One region of the Chitinophaga caeni genome, then DNA from elsewhere that is predicted to be linked to it. Evidence: riboswitches for the same ligand, from Rfam matches in the RefSeq annotation. Region 1 holds a riboswitch; the other holds the start of a gene.
The links. Region 1 has a riboswitch for cobalamin ahead of COR50_RS10425 (DUF5074 domain-containing protein). Riboswitches for the same ligand answer to the same signal wherever they lie in the genome.

Region 2: another riboswitch for cobalamin. It lies ahead of COR50_RS21175 (ribonucleoside-diphosphate reductase small subunit); the one in region 1 lies ahead of COR50_RS10425 (DUF5074 domain-containing protein).

Annotation. Positions count from the first base shown of each region.
Region 1 covers NZ_CP023777.1:2,442,939-2,451,040, reverse strand. The annotation lists gene hisF (imidazole glycerol phosphate synthase subunit HisF) at 1-345, shown strand, start outside; gene hisIE (bifunctional phosphoribosyl-AMP cyclohydrolase/phosphoribosyl-ATP diphosphatase HisIE) at 394-993, shown strand; gene COR50_RS10445 (TlpA disulfide reductase family protein) at 990-2,081, shown strand; gene COR50_RS10440 (TlpA disulfide reductase family protein) at 2,157-3,308, shown strand; gene COR50_RS10435 (hypothetical protein) at 3,387-3,641, opposite strand; gene COR50_RS10430 (pirin family protein) at 3,703-4,563, opposite strand; gene COR50_RS10425 (DUF5074 domain-containing protein) at 4,720-6,030, opposite strand; cobalamin riboswitch at 6,098-6,283, opposite strand; gene COR50_RS10420 (hypothetical protein) at 6,530-6,727, shown strand; tRNA gene COR50_RS10415 (tRNA-Gln) at 7,072-7,142, opposite strand; tRNA gene COR50_RS10410 (tRNA-Gln) at 7,199-7,269, opposite strand; gene COR50_RS10405 (glycosyltransferase family 9 protein) at 7,383-8,102, opposite strand, start outside.
Region 2 covers NZ_CP023777.1:5,041,515-5,049,616, forward strand. The annotation lists gene COR50_RS21150 (SDR family NAD(P)-dependent oxidoreductase) at 1-152, opposite strand, end outside; gene COR50_RS21155 (M15 family metallopeptidase) at 271-966, shown strand; gene COR50_RS21160 (TrmH family RNA methyltransferase) at 1,039-1,650, shown strand; gene COR50_RS21170 (ribonucleoside-diphosphate reductase subunit alpha) at 2,197-4,572, opposite strand; gene COR50_RS21175 (ribonucleoside-diphosphate reductase small subunit) at 4,795-5,769, opposite strand; cobalamin riboswitch at 5,900-6,103, opposite strand; gene COR50_RS21180 (hypothetical protein) at 6,378-7,931, opposite strand.

The DNA of each region.
Region 1 (8,102 bases):
TGGTATGTGTATCTCAACGGGGGACGGGTAGCAACGACTACAAAAACGATCGATTGGGCCAAGGAAGCAGCAGATCGCGGCGCCGGTGAAATATTGTTGACTTCCATGAATAATGATGGTACCAAGCAAGGGTTTGCCCTGGATATTACCGGGCAGCTTTCCAGCGAGTTAAATATTCCTGTAATCGCATCTGGTGGCGCCGGAACGATGCAACATTTTGCCGATGTGTTTGAAATCGCCAATGCTGATGCAGCCCTGGCCGCTAGTATTTTTCATTACAAGGAAATCGAAATCCCGGCATTGAAGACGTACCTTTATCAAAAAGGGATACAAGTCCGCTTTTAAAAGCAAAATACCGTTCATTCAAAAATTAAAATTAGAACTATTTAGTATATGACTTTGCAAGTAGATTTTACCAAGTCGCCGGACGGGTTAGTTCCTGCCATCATCCAGGATGCCATTACAGGGAAAGTGCTGATGTTGGGCTACATGAACCAGGCAGCCTTGGATAAAACCATCGAGGACAATAAAGTTACCTTCTTCAGCCGCTCCAAGAATCGCTTGTGGACAAAAGGCGAAGAAAGTGGTCATTTCTTGCACGTACAGAATATTAAACTCGATTGTGATAACGACTCTTTACTGATACAAGCCAACCCGGCAGGGCCAGTTTGCCATACGGGATCAGATACTTGTTGGGATGAATCTAATGACAGTCCCGACTTTTTACAAAAGCTGGAAAAAATTATCAGCGATCGTAAAAATAACCCGAGTGATGATTCTTATACCTCTAAATTATTCAGGAAAGGCATCAATAAAGTGGCTCAAAAAGTGGGTGAAGAAGCCGTAGAAATCGTGATAGAGGCCAAAGATGACAATAATGAGCTATTTTTGAACGAGGCGGCCGACTTGTTATTCCACTACCTGGTGCTGTTACAAGCCAAAAATTTCACATTAGCCGACGTTATCAACATACTCAAAGAAAGACATAAATGATTCTTTTAAAGCGTCTTACAAACCTATTATTTTTATTATCCCTTCCCTGGCAATTATTTGCTCAATTACAGATCAATGGCCAAGTTAAGGGAGCTGATGGGAAAAAATTATATTTTTTTGATGATAAGGATCCCTATGTAGACGATTCTGTAACCATTCAACAAGGTAAATTTTCATTTACGCTGAACAGTCCCAGCATGGGAAATGTTTATGCCTTGATGCTGGAAGCCACAGAAACGCCGTTCTTATTCGTTGCAGAAGAGGAACCGATCTATTTTGAAGCGAATGCGGCTAACTTCCCCGTTCTCAATCAATTACGATCCGGTGTGCAGACAAAGCATTTCCAAGAATACCAATCAACGTTCCAGCCCCTGATCGCGCGGGCACATGCTTTGAACCGCGAAGCATCAGCAATAGAAGCTGATAATGAACCTGCCAAGGAAGCATTCAGAAAGAAAGCCCAGGTATTCACCGGGGATGTATCAAAAGAAGGACTGGCATTTATACAACAGCATCCTACATCCATCGCCAGCGTATGGATCCTGCTGAATGAATTACGCAACAAGGTAGATATCAAGGAGTTTGAGCAAGCCTATGGGCGGCTCTCCCCTGCCATTCAGAAAAGCCGTTACGGCAATATGGCCAATAACTTCATTCAAAAGGCTAAAAATCAGCCGGATGCACCGGATTTTACGCAGAATGATACCGAAGGCAAACCGGTAAAATTATCCCAGTTCCGTGGGAAATACGTTTTAGTAGACTTTTGGGCCAGCTGGTGCGGACCATGCAGGCAAGAGAACCCGCATGTAGTAAAAGCTTATCAAAAGTACAAGTCGAAGAATTTCGTTATATTAGGCGTATCACTGGATGACAACCGCAATAACTGGTTGAAAGCCATCCGGCAAGATCAACTGGGTTGGACCCAGGTTTCCGATTTAAAAGGCTGGAATAATGCCGTGGCGCTGCAATATGGCGTGCGTTCAATCCCGCAAAACTTCTTGGTAGATCCGAACGGCAAGATTATTGCAAGCAACCTGCGGGGAGTTCAACTGGAGAAAACCCTAGAGATGATATTTGCTGAGCAGTAATAGCCGTCTATCAAATTTAAATTGTCGTAGATTCGTACTTTCAGCATATTTGTTATACAAAAACCAATTTATAAAATGAAGAAATTGATATTAGCGGGAGCATTGCTAGCCCCTTTAGCGCTCTTTGCACAAGAAAAAGAGGCTGTCAAGGAGTATCCTTTCACTATCGAAGGAACTTATGCGAAAGCTGCTACGCCGACAACATTCTATATCCGTTACCGTAATAGCGGTAAAAACGTGATCGACAGCGCCAAAACTGACGCTTCCGGTAAATTCACTTTTAAAGGTGAAGTGGCCGAACCTACCATGGCTAACTTCCTTGTTTGGAAAGATCAATCTGAAATTGAAAACTTCAACTTCGAAGGAAATTATAAAGGTGTATCCCAGTTTTTCATCGACAAAGGTCAAACGAAAATCAATGTAGGTGATATAACTAAAGAACCTACCATTACAGGAACTCCTGCGCAGCAAGAGTTATTGAAGCTCAACGACATGACCGCGGATGTTCAAAAACAAATTGCCGAACTTACCCAGGAATACTACAAGGCAAGAAGTGAAAAGAACACCCAGAAGATGGAAGAATTGGGTAATCAATACGACAAGCTAGATGCACAGCAAGTTGAGATTTACAAGCAATATCTTGCTAAAAACCCTAAGTCTCCAATCGGGATCTATGCTATTTCTACTGCCGTAGGTTACGATATTGATCCGGCTGTAGCAGAACCGTTATATAACAACCTTGCGGATGCGGTAAAAGCATCTCCTTCAGGTGTTGCTTTCGGTAAAAAATTAGAAATTGCTAAGAAAACCGCCGTTGGTCAACCCGCGATCCAATTCTCCCAAAGCGATAAAGATGGAAACGCTGTAAGCTTAGCTTCTTTCAAAGGCAAATATGTTTTGGTTGACTTTTGGGCTAGCTGGTGCGGACCTTGCCGCCAGGAAAATCCAAACGTGGTAAAAGCATTCAACACTTATAAAGATAAAGGGTTTACCGTATTCGGTATTTCTTTGGATGAAAACAAAGACAAATGGTTAGCTGCCGTTGAAAAAGACGGTCTAGCTTGGACACAAGTATCTGACCTGAAAGGTTGGAAAAACGAAGTGGCCGGTTTATACGGTGTAAATGCCATCCCTCAAAACTTCCTGATCGATCCAAGTGGTAAGATCATCGGTAAAAACTTACGTGGCGAGGCATTAGAAAAGAAACTTGCTGAAGTTTTAAATTAACATGGAAAGATATTTTCATAAAAAAAGACCGGGATTCTTGTTCCGGTCTTTTTTTATGAAAAATAATATCAACAGTTCTTACCAGGAGTTGAATTTTTGCAAATGAAGGTCTATCGCGTCCGCTATAGATTGCAACAACCCGGCGGGAACCTGCTGCGCCCCGGCAGGATCGGCCGCAATAACACGCCAATTCCCCTCGTCATCTACTTCGAAATGAAAATGCTGATCCATTATATCAACATGTAATTGTATAACATAACCCAGTTGTTTAGGTTCAATATAATATTGTTGGGAAACACCCTTGTAATCAATAGAAACTGAAAAAGCTTGCATGGAGCAAATGTACATACCGGGACGATAATTCAACACATTTGTAAAAAATAGCAAGAGAATTTTATATCTCACCGAATTTCCCCGCAGCAACATCTGCCATGGCTTGATCAATTTCTTCTTTCGTATTCATGACGAAATTGTCCTTAATAACCAGGGGTTCATCTAATGGCGGTGCAGAAAGGAACAGGATTTGCGCATTCCCGTTTGCCGTTATTTTGAGTTCTTCGCGTTCTTTATCCAATACGGCGAGTTGATGCTCATGGACGGGGTTATCCTCATCATCATTTAAAGTAACGGAACCGTTGGCAACATATAACAAGGCCCAATTCCCGGCAGGTACTTCTAAACAAACATCGTGATTATTATGGATCTCCCCGGTAATGGCAATAATAGGTTGCTTGGTTTCTATCGGGCCTTTCGCCCCCTTGTAATGCCCGATCGGCAACCGTAGATTCACACCCAATTCATCCACGATAACAGGGATGGCTACCTTTACAGCGCTTTGATACACCGGTTGATCCATCTTGAACTTGGCAGGAACATTCAACCAGAGTTGCAATAACTCGTAAGTTCCACCTAAGCCGGCGAACCGTGCCGAAGGATTTTCACAATGCAAGATTCCGCTACCTGCAAATAAATATTGAACATCGCCCGGTTTCAATATGGTTTCATGCCCCGCGTTATCATAATGATACCCTTCTCCTTGCAGCATAAATGTTACCGTTGCAAAACCGCGGTGAGGATGCGGCTCTACAATTTTCGCATCTGAAGACTGCTTAATTTCCGTCGGCATTACATGTTGCCAAAGTACAACAGGATTTGCAGAAGTTAATTTACGGTTCGGGATCAATTGCAATACTTTCTCCTTCGCATAGGCATTTTTGACAACCCCATTCAAGATAAAAACCAAATTCTTCTTCATATGGACGAGCGTGTTTCATTTATTATTTATAACAAATAATCACACTTATAGTTGTCAATATTCTTGCCAAACAAGCTTTCGATAAGTATCAAAAAAATGGAGCTTCATAACGAAGCTCCATTGTAATATAAACTATTAGAAAATTTATAGTCAAGGCTAATACATCAATAACATGGCAGGGAAATGATAGCCATTAAACGTAATCTTTTTATTCACGGCGCCGGAGGTTGCGTTGATGAAATACAGGTAATTCACATTCCCTCCGTAAGAACTGTTGGTTGCCGTTGCCACGATTTCATTTTTCCATGCATTGTAAGCAATCGCTGCTCCGTAAAAATATTCTCCTCCCGGTAACGTGAAGAAAGGTTCGCTAACGCTGGAAGCATTTCCTTTCAGGTAGCGATATATCTTGGCGCCGCCGGCCCATCCGTCCGGGGGTGCGATATAAACGGAATTGTCTTTGCTGGATGTTGTCATCGGCACACTTCTCCATGCACCCCAAGGCGAGGTAGTAGTAAATGGTAAAGTAATCGTATCCGCGGCCAAGTTATTCGGGTTCATCCCCCATAATTTATTGTCCTTGGCAGCGTATATCAAACCATCTTTAGCGGCAGCGAAACCGAAATCTGCCTGTCCTAATTTTTTAATAGTGCTATAATTCGTAGAGCGGAAAACCACGATACCGCTATCGCGGGTCAATGCGAAAACACGGTCCCCGTATTGTAACATGTTTCCTACAGGCCCCGTAATGTTAGGCACCTTGGTACCATCGATTGTCATGGTAGAGAGATTGACCACGTAAACACCATCGTTCGTACCAAGTAATCCCCTCTCGGTATCCAAACCGAGGAAAGAAGTCCCGAAATCACCGGGTAAATTATCGATTCTACCGAGCTCTTTCATTGTGTAAGGATCAACTTTAACCAATGGTCCACCTGCTTTTACCACGAGGTACATCTTATCGAAACTAACCGTTCCATATTGCAAGGTATTACCGATTTCGCCAAGGGCTTTACCGGGGTTTTCCTTGATAAACACACTGTCAGTCAACTCATCGCGCAGGTAACTATAAAATAAAACATTGCCGGTACCATGACCAAACCAGCCTTCGGTAATCAGGCTAAAACCGAGGTCATATTCACCAGGAGAGAAAATTTGATATACCCCGGAATCTTTTCCGGCGGCATTGCTAGCCGTAAACACAACCCTATGGTTACCGCGGCTGGAAGCAGTGTAGGTATAAGCGGTATCTTTACTAACTTCCTCGTTATCCACCTTCCACTGAAAACTCGCGCCATCTTTCATTTCCACGGTAGGCTTCAGGTCAACCGACTGGCCGACATCTATCGTATCCATGCTAAATTCCGTGGTAACGAACGGGCGGATCGTAGGATCATCATTATTTTTATTACAAGCAACAACAAGAATGGCAGCTAAAGCTAACCAACCTATTAAATTTTTCTTCATGTGGGTGTGTTTGTATCTATTTTAAGTTTATACTCTTCGATCCAGCTCATCTTTTCGCCCGAAAGAAGGATGGCAATACAAACGGGCAGGTCTTCTGGCTTACTTGTACTTGGCAGCCTTCCCGTAATGAAGTACAGTGGCAGGGGAAAGCCAAGTAATTTTATCAAGTTTACAGCTACGGGGATAGCTCCAGGTTTCCACTGGATTCCCTTTTCATACATCGACAGATGTAACCCGGTTGCAGGCGCAAACCTACATTTTAGCGCGGTATTCTCCAAATCTTAGAACGGTGGGGGAAGGGAATATGTTACATGGTGTACTTTGTTTTCCGAATTAAAAAAATTAAACATTGCTTGAAAATAGCTTTTGATTGATCACCGATGTTGGAAATTGAATATCGATTTTCAATGAAAAATTATCGTATCCCTTAAAAGTTCGATTCAATGTCCACCTGCTCGTTTCTTGTACTTTTTTGCTTGCCCCAAAACGAGTACCAAAAATGGCACAAATTGGCCATCACGGCCGCCAATTTGATCGCGCGATCGAGCTTTTGTACAAGTGTATCGGCAAGCTACCGTTCCCTATCAACGGTGCGAAGTTCCATGGTTTCCTGGTGGGGCTGAATATATCATCCTTCGCTTATTTCCTTGACCTGGTAAGGAATTCAAGTAAATTTAAAGCAATATTAGCCGGATAACAATGATTAAAAATCATATTTATTGCCTGGGTATAAAGTTCAGATTGGAGAGCTAAACATGCCTGAAACCGGGCTTTCACAATTATTGGGTTACCGTTCCCGAAAACCGGAAATACTATCCGGCAAAAGAGAGTTAAGCCTTGGTATGATTCGAAAACTATACGATAAATTATACATTCCCGCAGCAATATCGATCCGGGAATTCAGGCAAAACGACAAATTTTCCGATACAAGAATTTGGTTATCCGGGCTTGAAGTTAGGAGTGAATTTAACTTACTAATTAATAAGAAAACAAAAAAGGATAAGACCAACATCCTATCCTTTCATATTATAACTTTTTATGTTGCCCGACCTGGATTCGAACCAAGACAAACAGAACCAAAATCTGTCGTACTACCATTATACTATCGGGCAATCGAAATGCTTGTATTTAAGAACTTAACTGAGCCTAGCAACTAAACTTGTTATTGTTGCCCGACCTGGATTCGAACCAAGACAAACAGAACCAAAATCTGTCGTACTACCATTATACTATCGGGCAAGCATTTCGTTTGGGATGGCAAAAGTAGAACTTTTTTTATTTCTGCAAAATATTTTTTTGATTTTCAATCATTTTTTTTGTCGAAACAGGATACAAATAAGTCTTTTAAAGATTTATTTTTTTATCACATTATCCACTTTATGCGTTATCATCGGGGGCAATATCTGCTCCATACATGCCCAATCTCCACGGAAACAAGTTTTATTACCGAAAACCGAGCAAGGCCGGCACGAAAGATCAACCTGCACGGCATTCATCATTTCCTGGCCATAGCCCATGAATCCCGCGTAAGGGTGCGTTGCACCCCAAATGCTCACCACCGGCACCGCGAATAAGGATGCCAGGTGCATATTGGCCGAATCCATACTCAACATAACATCGAGATTGGATATCACGTCTAATTCTTCATTTAAGCCAATTTTCCCGGCTAATGAGACTACTGACGGATATTTTACTTCCAATTCGTTTAAAGCCCGAATTTCGGCCTCTCCACCCCCAAAAAGCAATACTTTAACACCTGGTTGCGCTGCATAATGTTGAATGACTTCCTTCATATTATCCAGGGGATACATTTTTTCCCGGTGCGCTGCAAACGGCGCTATTCCTATCCAGGTATCGGTTCGCTTCTCCCCCGTCAATTGTAAGGTACCCGGTTGCAATGTTTTCTGCTGCCTTTCGATTGGTAGTAGATCAAATTGCAAACCCAGCTCTCGAAATACGCTTGCATAACGATCTACGGTGCTTTGCAAAGGTTTCAATTCCTTGTTTTCGCGGCGGGTCAACGCTTTCTTTTCTGCACGGCCTTTATCAATTACGGCAACTTTTGTCCCCGC
Region 2 (8,102 bases), 2.6 Mb from region 1:
AAAATGTTGGCCAAGGTCTCGGTACCGGCAGTTTCATTTAGTTCGATAATATTTACGAAAGCGCCTTGCGCAGCGAAACACTGCGAAATTGCTTGCCCGATACCACTTCCGCCGCCCGTAATTACGGCTACTTTTCCATCTAACCTAAACAGATTCATTACACCTTGATTTAAGGGTTCTAAAATACCTAAATAATAAGCCTGCAACAATTGTTTTTTACCCGTATATTGTACTTTCTTGACTAATTTTTATTAATTCAACCAATTGAACGTGAAAAAGATACCTATCCTCTGCCTTTTTCTGATTTGCCGGTATGCATTTGCCCAGCATATCCCCAAGAATCAATACGGTTTAGAAGTGATCAATACGATGGAATTATATCAACAATCCGTTCAAATTGATTCCAATCAATTAATGGTTCCATTGAAAGATTGGCTGCGGGGATTACACTATGATATCCGTTATGCTACCCGGCACAATTTCACAGGTTCCAAACTCTATGACACTGCCTTTGTTTTGGTGAGGCTCCCGGTTGCCAAAGCATTGAAAGCCGTGAATGACAGTTTGCAAAAGATGGGTTACTGCTTATTGATATTCGATGGTTATAGACCTTATAGCGTTACTGAAAAAATGTGGAAAATTGTTCCGGACGATCGCTACGCTGCCGATCCCAAAAAAGGTTCAGGCCATAACCGGGGTGCGGCAATAGATTTAAGTATTTATGACTTAAACCATCATCATCCCTTAAAAATGCCTACCGACTTTGATGATTTTACCGATCTCGCGCATCATGACTATATTATCACTGATCCCGAAGTAAGGAAGAACAGGGCCTTACTAAAAAGCTTGATGGAATGGCAAGGATTCAAAGCATTATCCACCGAATGGTGGCATTATTACCTGCCCGATTATAAAAAATATCCCTTGATGGATGTAGATTTCGAGTCATTAATCGAAGGAAAATAGCCGCAGTAGCCCTTTTACAGCAACTCACAGCAGAAAATACGTTACCTTTGCGGTTCACCAACATCCTATTCAATGACACCAGAACGTTCTGCAAGATTATTATCCGTACTCAACAAACGCCAACCTGACATAACCGTAGTGATGGATAATGTATTTGATCCGCATAACGTTGCAGCAGTAATGCGCTCTTGCGATGCCGTGGGCATACAGGAGATTTATACGCTCAAGAATACGATCCCATTGAAAAAACGCTACGGTTTTAAGAGTTCTTCCAGCGCATCGGAATGGTTGACCGTACATGCCTTTTCAGAAGTAGATGCCTTATTTGATGCGCTACGAAAAAAATATGATACCATCCTGACGACACATTTATCGGATAATGCCAAAACTTTACATGAGGTGAACTTTGCCTCGGGGAGCATCGCCATTGTTTTTGGCAATGAAAAATATGGTGTCAGTGATGAAGTACGTGAAAAATCTGATGGTGACATGATTATCCCCCAGGTTGGAATTATCAAATCGTTGAACATTTCAGTGGCATGTGCAGTAACTATTTATGAAGCATTTAGGCAAAAGCAACTGGCCGGACATTATGATCAACGTCGTTTAAGTGATACACAATTCGAATCCCTCAAAACAGAATGGGGATTTTTACCCGGTGATGCTGAATTTCCGGTTATATGAAGTACCGGGATTCGCGAATCCCGGTAACAAAAAAAGCGATTCCCGGTAACAAAAAAGCGAATCCCGGTAACAAAAAAAGCGAATCCCGGTAACAAAAAAAGCGAATCCCGGTAACAAAAAAAGCGAATCCCGGTAACAAAAAAAGCGAATCCCGGTAACAAAAAAGCGAATCCCGGTAACAAAAAAGCGAATCCCGGTAACAAAAAAGCGAATCCCGGTAACAAAAAAAGCGAATCCCGGTAACAAAAAAAGCGAATCCCGGTAACAAAAAAGCGAATCCCGGTAACAAAAAAAGCGAATCCCGGTAACAAAAAAGCGAATCCCGGTAACAAAAAAGCGAATCCCGGTAACAAAAAAAGCGAATCCCGGTAACAAAAAAAGCGAATCCCGGTAACAAAAAAAGCGAATCCCGGTAACAAAAAAGCGAATCCCGGTAACAAAAAAAGCGATTCCCGGTAACAAAAAAGCGAATCCCGGTAACAAAAAAGGACAACAAAAAATTGCTGTCCTTCATTTCATATTACTACTTGCGATTGGATAGACAAATTACGCGCTACATGTTACACAACCTTCCTCCATCGTACATACTGCGCCTTCAGGCACCTCAAGGGTTTCACCTTCAGCAGATTTTGCAACAACGGGCTCCATGTTCTGACCACCTTGTTTTTCCACGGTAAATTGTACAGCTTGTGCAGCAGCTTGCGTACGTAAATAGTACATACCTGTTTTCAAGCCTTTCTTCCAAGCGTAGAAGTGCATAGAAGTTAATTTACCGGTAGAAGGTGTATCAACAAAGAGGTTCAAAGATTGAGATTGGCAGATATAAGCACCGCGATCAGCAGCCATATCAATCAGGGTACGTTGCTTGATTTCCCAAACAGTTTTGTACAATTCCTTGATATTGGCAGGTATCTCGTTGATTTTTTGGATAGAACCGTTTGCCGCGATGATCTTATTTTTCATATCATTATCCCACAAACCGAGTTCTACCAAGTCTTTCAACAAATGTTTATTCACGACAACGAACTCTCCGCTCAATACTCGGCGGGTATAGATATTAGATGTATACGGTTCAAAACATTCATTGTTACCCAAAATTTGCGAAGTGGAAGCAGTAGGCATCGGCGCTACCAATAAGGAATTGCGCACACCATGTTTCACAACATCATCTTTAAGCGTAGCCCAGTCCCATCTTTCAGTAGGAGTCACACCCCACATGTCAAACTGCATGATTCCTTTAGACAATGGTGAACCGGCGAATGTTTCATATGCGCCTTCTTTGATGGCTAAATCCTTAGAGGCAGTCATGGCAGCGAAATAAATCGTTTCAAAGATTTCTTTGTTGAGTTGTTTCGCTTCCTCGCTTTCAAAAGGCAAACGCATCAGGATAAAAGCATCGGCCAAACCTTGCACCCCCAAACCAACCGGGCGGTGACGCATGTTGGAATTGCGGGCTTCTTCAACAGGATAATAGTTATAATCGATGATCCTGTTCAGGTTAACTGTTGCCTGGTAAGTTACTTCGTAAAGGCGTTCATGATCGAATTGACCTTCATTCACGAAGCGGGGCAATGCGAGTGATGCCAAGTTACAAACCGCCACCTCGTTAGCATCCGTGTACTCGATGATCTCGGTACAAAGGTTAGAACTCTTGATAGTCCCGAGGTTTTGCTGGTTAGATTTCGCGTTTGCAGAATCTTTGTATAACAAGTAAGGATTACCAGTCTCGATCTGCGCTTCCAGGATGGCGAACCATAACTCCTGTGCCTTGACCGTTTTACGGGCGCGACCTTCTTGCTCGTATTGCGTGTATAATTTTTCAAATTCCGGTCCCCATGTTTCGTGTAAACCCGGTGCTTCATGCGGGCAGAACAAGCTCCAATCGCCGTCAGACTCCACACGTTTCATAAATAGGTCAGAGATCCACAGTGCATAGAACAAATCGCGGGCACGTAATTCTTCCTTACCGTGGTTTTTACGCAGGTCCAGGAATTCGAAGACATCGGCATGCCAAGGCTCCAGGTAAATAGCGAAAGCGCCTTTACGCTTGCCACCACCTTGGTCAACATAACGCGCAGTGTCGTTGAAGACACGCAACATCGGGATGATACCGTTGGAAGTACCGTTGGTACCACTGATATAGGAACCCGTAGCACGGATATTGTGAATGCTTAAACCGATACCTCCGGCGCTTTGAGAAATTTTGGCTGTTTGTTTCAGCGTATCGTAAATACCTTCGATGCTGTCGTCTTTCATGCTCAGCAAGAAACAGCTACTCATTTGCGGTTTAGGGGTACCGGCATTAAACAAGGTAGGTGTTGCATGCGTGAACCAACGTTCAGACATCAGGTTGTAAGTTTTGATCACGCTCTCGATATCATCTTTATGAATGCCAACAGCCACGCGCATGATCATATGTTGCGGACGCTCGGCGATCTTACCGTCAACTTTGAGCAAGTAAGAACGTTCCAAAGTTTTGAAACCAAAATAGTCGTACGCGAAATCACGATCATAAATGATATTAGAATCGAGCGTATCCGCATTTTTCTTGATGATTTCATACACCTCATCACTTAATAATGGAGCAGGTTTGCCCACTTTAGGATCGATGTATTCATATAATTTCTTCATCGTTTTGGAAAACGACTTCGTAGTGTTCTTGTGTAAGTTACTTACCGCGATGCGGGAAGCCAACAAAGCATAATCCGGATGCTTGGTGGTGAGTGATGCGGCTGTTTCGGCAGCGAGGTTATCCAACTCGGTGGTCGTGACGCCATCGTACAAACCAAGGATCACCTTCTTTGCTACATCTATCGCATCAACATAATCGGGGTTCAATCCGTAGCACAACTTCTCAATACGTGCCGTAATCTTGTCAAATTTAACAGATTCCTTACGGCCATCTCTTTTAATAACAAACATACGCGGTAAATTTTATGGGTAGTAATAATATTTTTCAATTGGTATTTGATTGCGCGCCTGTCATGCCTGTCTGCCGAGGTTCGCGGCTGTCTGCCGAGGTTCGCGACTGTCTGCCGAGGTTCGCGGCTGTCTGCCGAGGTTCGCGACTGTCTGCCGTGGTTCGCGGCTGTCTGCCGTGGTTCGCGGCTGTCTGCCGAGGTTCGCGAACCTCGGCTGCAAAATCTAAAAATCTTCATCGAGACTAAACGTCTGGGCATCCTTGTTACCGCCCAAAACGCCGGCTTTTTGATAATCACCGACCCTCTTCTCGAAGAAGTTCGTTTTACCTTGCAATGAAATCATCTCCATGAAATCAAACGGGTTGGCAGTGTTAAACATTTTCTTACAACCCAGTTCCGACAACCAACGATCCGCAACGAACTCGATATACTGGCTCATCAACTCGCTATTCATCCCGATCAGGGCAGCAGGTAAAGCATCGATAATAAATTCTTTCTCAATAGCAACGGCATCCCCGATGATTTCATGCACTTGCGTTTCGGATAATTTTCCTTCCAACATGCTGTATAACAAGCAAGCAAATTCACAGTGCATCCCTTCATCGCGGCTGATCAATTCGTTTGAGAAAGTTAAACCCGGCATTAAACCGCGCTTTTTCAACCAGAAGATAGAACAGAAGCTACCGGAGAAGAAAATGCCTTCTACCGCGGCAAAAGCTACGAGGCGCTCTGCAAAATTCCCGTTCTCAATCCAACGCAAAGCCCATTCTGCTTTCTTCTTCACAGCAGGAACAGTTTCTACGGCGTGGAACAAACGGTCTTTCTCTGCCGGATCTTTCACGTAAGTGTCGATCAGCAATGCATATGTTTCGGAGTGAATATTTTCCATCATGATTTGGAAACCGTAAAAACAACGGGCTTCCGGGATTTGAACTTCGCTCATGAAGTTCACGGCCAGGTTTTCATTAACAATACCGTCACTAGCAGCGAAAAAAGCTAATACATGGGAAATAAAATGACGCTCGCCATCCGACATATTCGCCCAATCTTTTAAGTCGCCGCTCAAATCAATCTCTTCAGCAGTCCAAAAACTAGCCTCATGCCTCTTGTACATTTCCCAGATCTTGGGATAATTAATCGGTAATAAAACAAACCTGTCTTTGTTTTCTTTTAGAAGTATCTCATTCTCGTTGTTCATATAGATAATATTTTTGGCAACAATGTGTGAAAAAATTCAAATTACTGCCGTTCCCGTACCAGCAAAGAGTACGTGGTAAAAGATTAGGTGATGTACACCCGGGCCAAATACCTTGGAACGCGAAGGTTTCGACATAAACGTTGCATTGGCAGGTCTCCTGGCTTTCCTTCCCGGTACCGCACCTTCCCCGTTGGTTAAGCGAGTGGTCAGTGGATTTTGGGCAACGGATAATGAACCATTCATTATCGGAATCACAGTAGCGCGTCTGCTCGTGAGTTTCACACGATTCCCTTTTCATCTCTCTTTGCTAAGAACCATTGCAACGAAGTCAAGAACTATTGCAAATGTAATGATCAAGAAATGCCCCGGTCGATAAAGTTGCTAACAGGTGTTAATAAAAGTTTTAAACTTTTTGTGAAGCTAATAGGGGTAAAGGTTACAGTAATTTTAGTGCCTTTTCATCAACTTTTTTGGCATGGTAATAATTAATAATCTGTAATAAACACATTTTATAGGCAACAATATTCCATTCATTTTTTCTTACTAAAATGACACTCTCCTTCAATAAGTTATAGCATTTCCTGGATGGACCCCTACCTTGTAAAAAACTAAATCCGCGGAACCTTATTTTTGAACTTTTCCCGGATTACATCCTGCACGGGCACACCATCAATTTTACTTTCCAGCCAGGAGATAATATCGAGGTAAAGAAAGGATCTTCTTTCATATGGATTTTTGGAAAGTTCTACCAAGCGATCTTTTAAATCGATGAATGCTGCCCTTAATGCTTTCGGATGCGCATAAATGTTCTTACGGAGGAATTTCAATATCTCTTCCATGACCAAACCCAAATCTTTATTCTTGGCAATGAAATGGTAAACGGATTTTATTAAATATTCTACCAGGCTATAATTCTCCAGTTCATAATGCGCGATCAGGTGTAATATCCTCGCGAAGCATTGGATATCTGCACGCAAATTACCGATACGTAAGTGTATGATTTTATTTAGATAAACAATGGCATTATTATTATCCCCGCTACCGAAATACAAACAGGCTATCTTGTAATAAAAAACTAATACACGGTGTTGGTCCACCGTTAATTGGTGCTGGCAAATTTGCTCTTCAACCTCGGGAACCAGCGAAAGTCCTTCGGAGAAAGTCCCCATCATGAAATGCTGGTTGATCTTGGCCGTGTAGATATATACAAAAGCGCTGGTAGCGGTACTTTCATTAAACATATCCTTGTTATTAGCCGTATAATCTTCCAAGGCATGCAAAACGTCTGCAAACCGCTCACCGTTTGCATTGTAAAAGTGCGCCGTCAGCAAATTATGCATCCCCTTGATATAAAGATCCGGATCATTTTTCTTGAGAGACGGATATTCATCGCATAAGTCCACCCACTTCTGCGTATACCGGTAATACATTAAGAAATCCTGCAAAATATAGTAATACCAGCAATAGGCTTGATAGAAATAAATCTTTTCATAGAAACTCAACTCGGACGGCATATTAGAATTGAGGCTGATGTCAAAAAAACTCTTGATCATCAACACATCTTTCTCATTGCGGGCATGGCCCAGCTTCAGGTAAAGACCGTACATACGTAAGGCCAAAGTGGAAAGTCGGCTCACGTTCGTAAGGTGCGCATTGAGCATGATTGATTCCTCGCTCAGTTCATCAGCCCTATTTTCCAAGCTCCGGGTAATGTGCCGGGATTCGATCAGTTTCTCAAATTCTATAATTTCAAACCAAAGCAGCACTTCCTCCTGTTCCTTGGCACTAGCTTTTGCCTTGGAAAGTAATTTTAAACTTTGCGTATATAAACCTTTGTTATACAGCACCCTAGCATAATCGATCTGCTCCCTTAAATCGATCATCGGATCTTTCTGCTTGTACAATAAGCGTAAACTTGTCAATAATTGTTTATATAAATGCGCCTTTACATTTGATAATTGTTGTTTTTTAATCCCGGGCGTTTTTTTCAGCAGTTGCTCCTCATCGTAAGTATTCAAGCGATCCATCGCGTTGAATAATTGTATGAAAAGTACATCTTCCTTGGAATTATTCTTGTTAAACGCCAACTGAAAATTCCTTTTCTCTGCTTTCGTCAAGGTTTTTATCAATATAAATAAGGCATCGTTCTGGCTGTTGGGCATCGTTGAAAGATGTTTATAAAATACTAGTTATCAATTCATTACATCCTCTAAAGGGCGGTTGTATATCGTAAATAGATGAAAAGTCACCATATACCGTAAGGCTGTTGACCGTTAGATTTGAGTAAACGTTATCGAAGTTACCGATTATTACAAAAATAGGAAACGGCATAC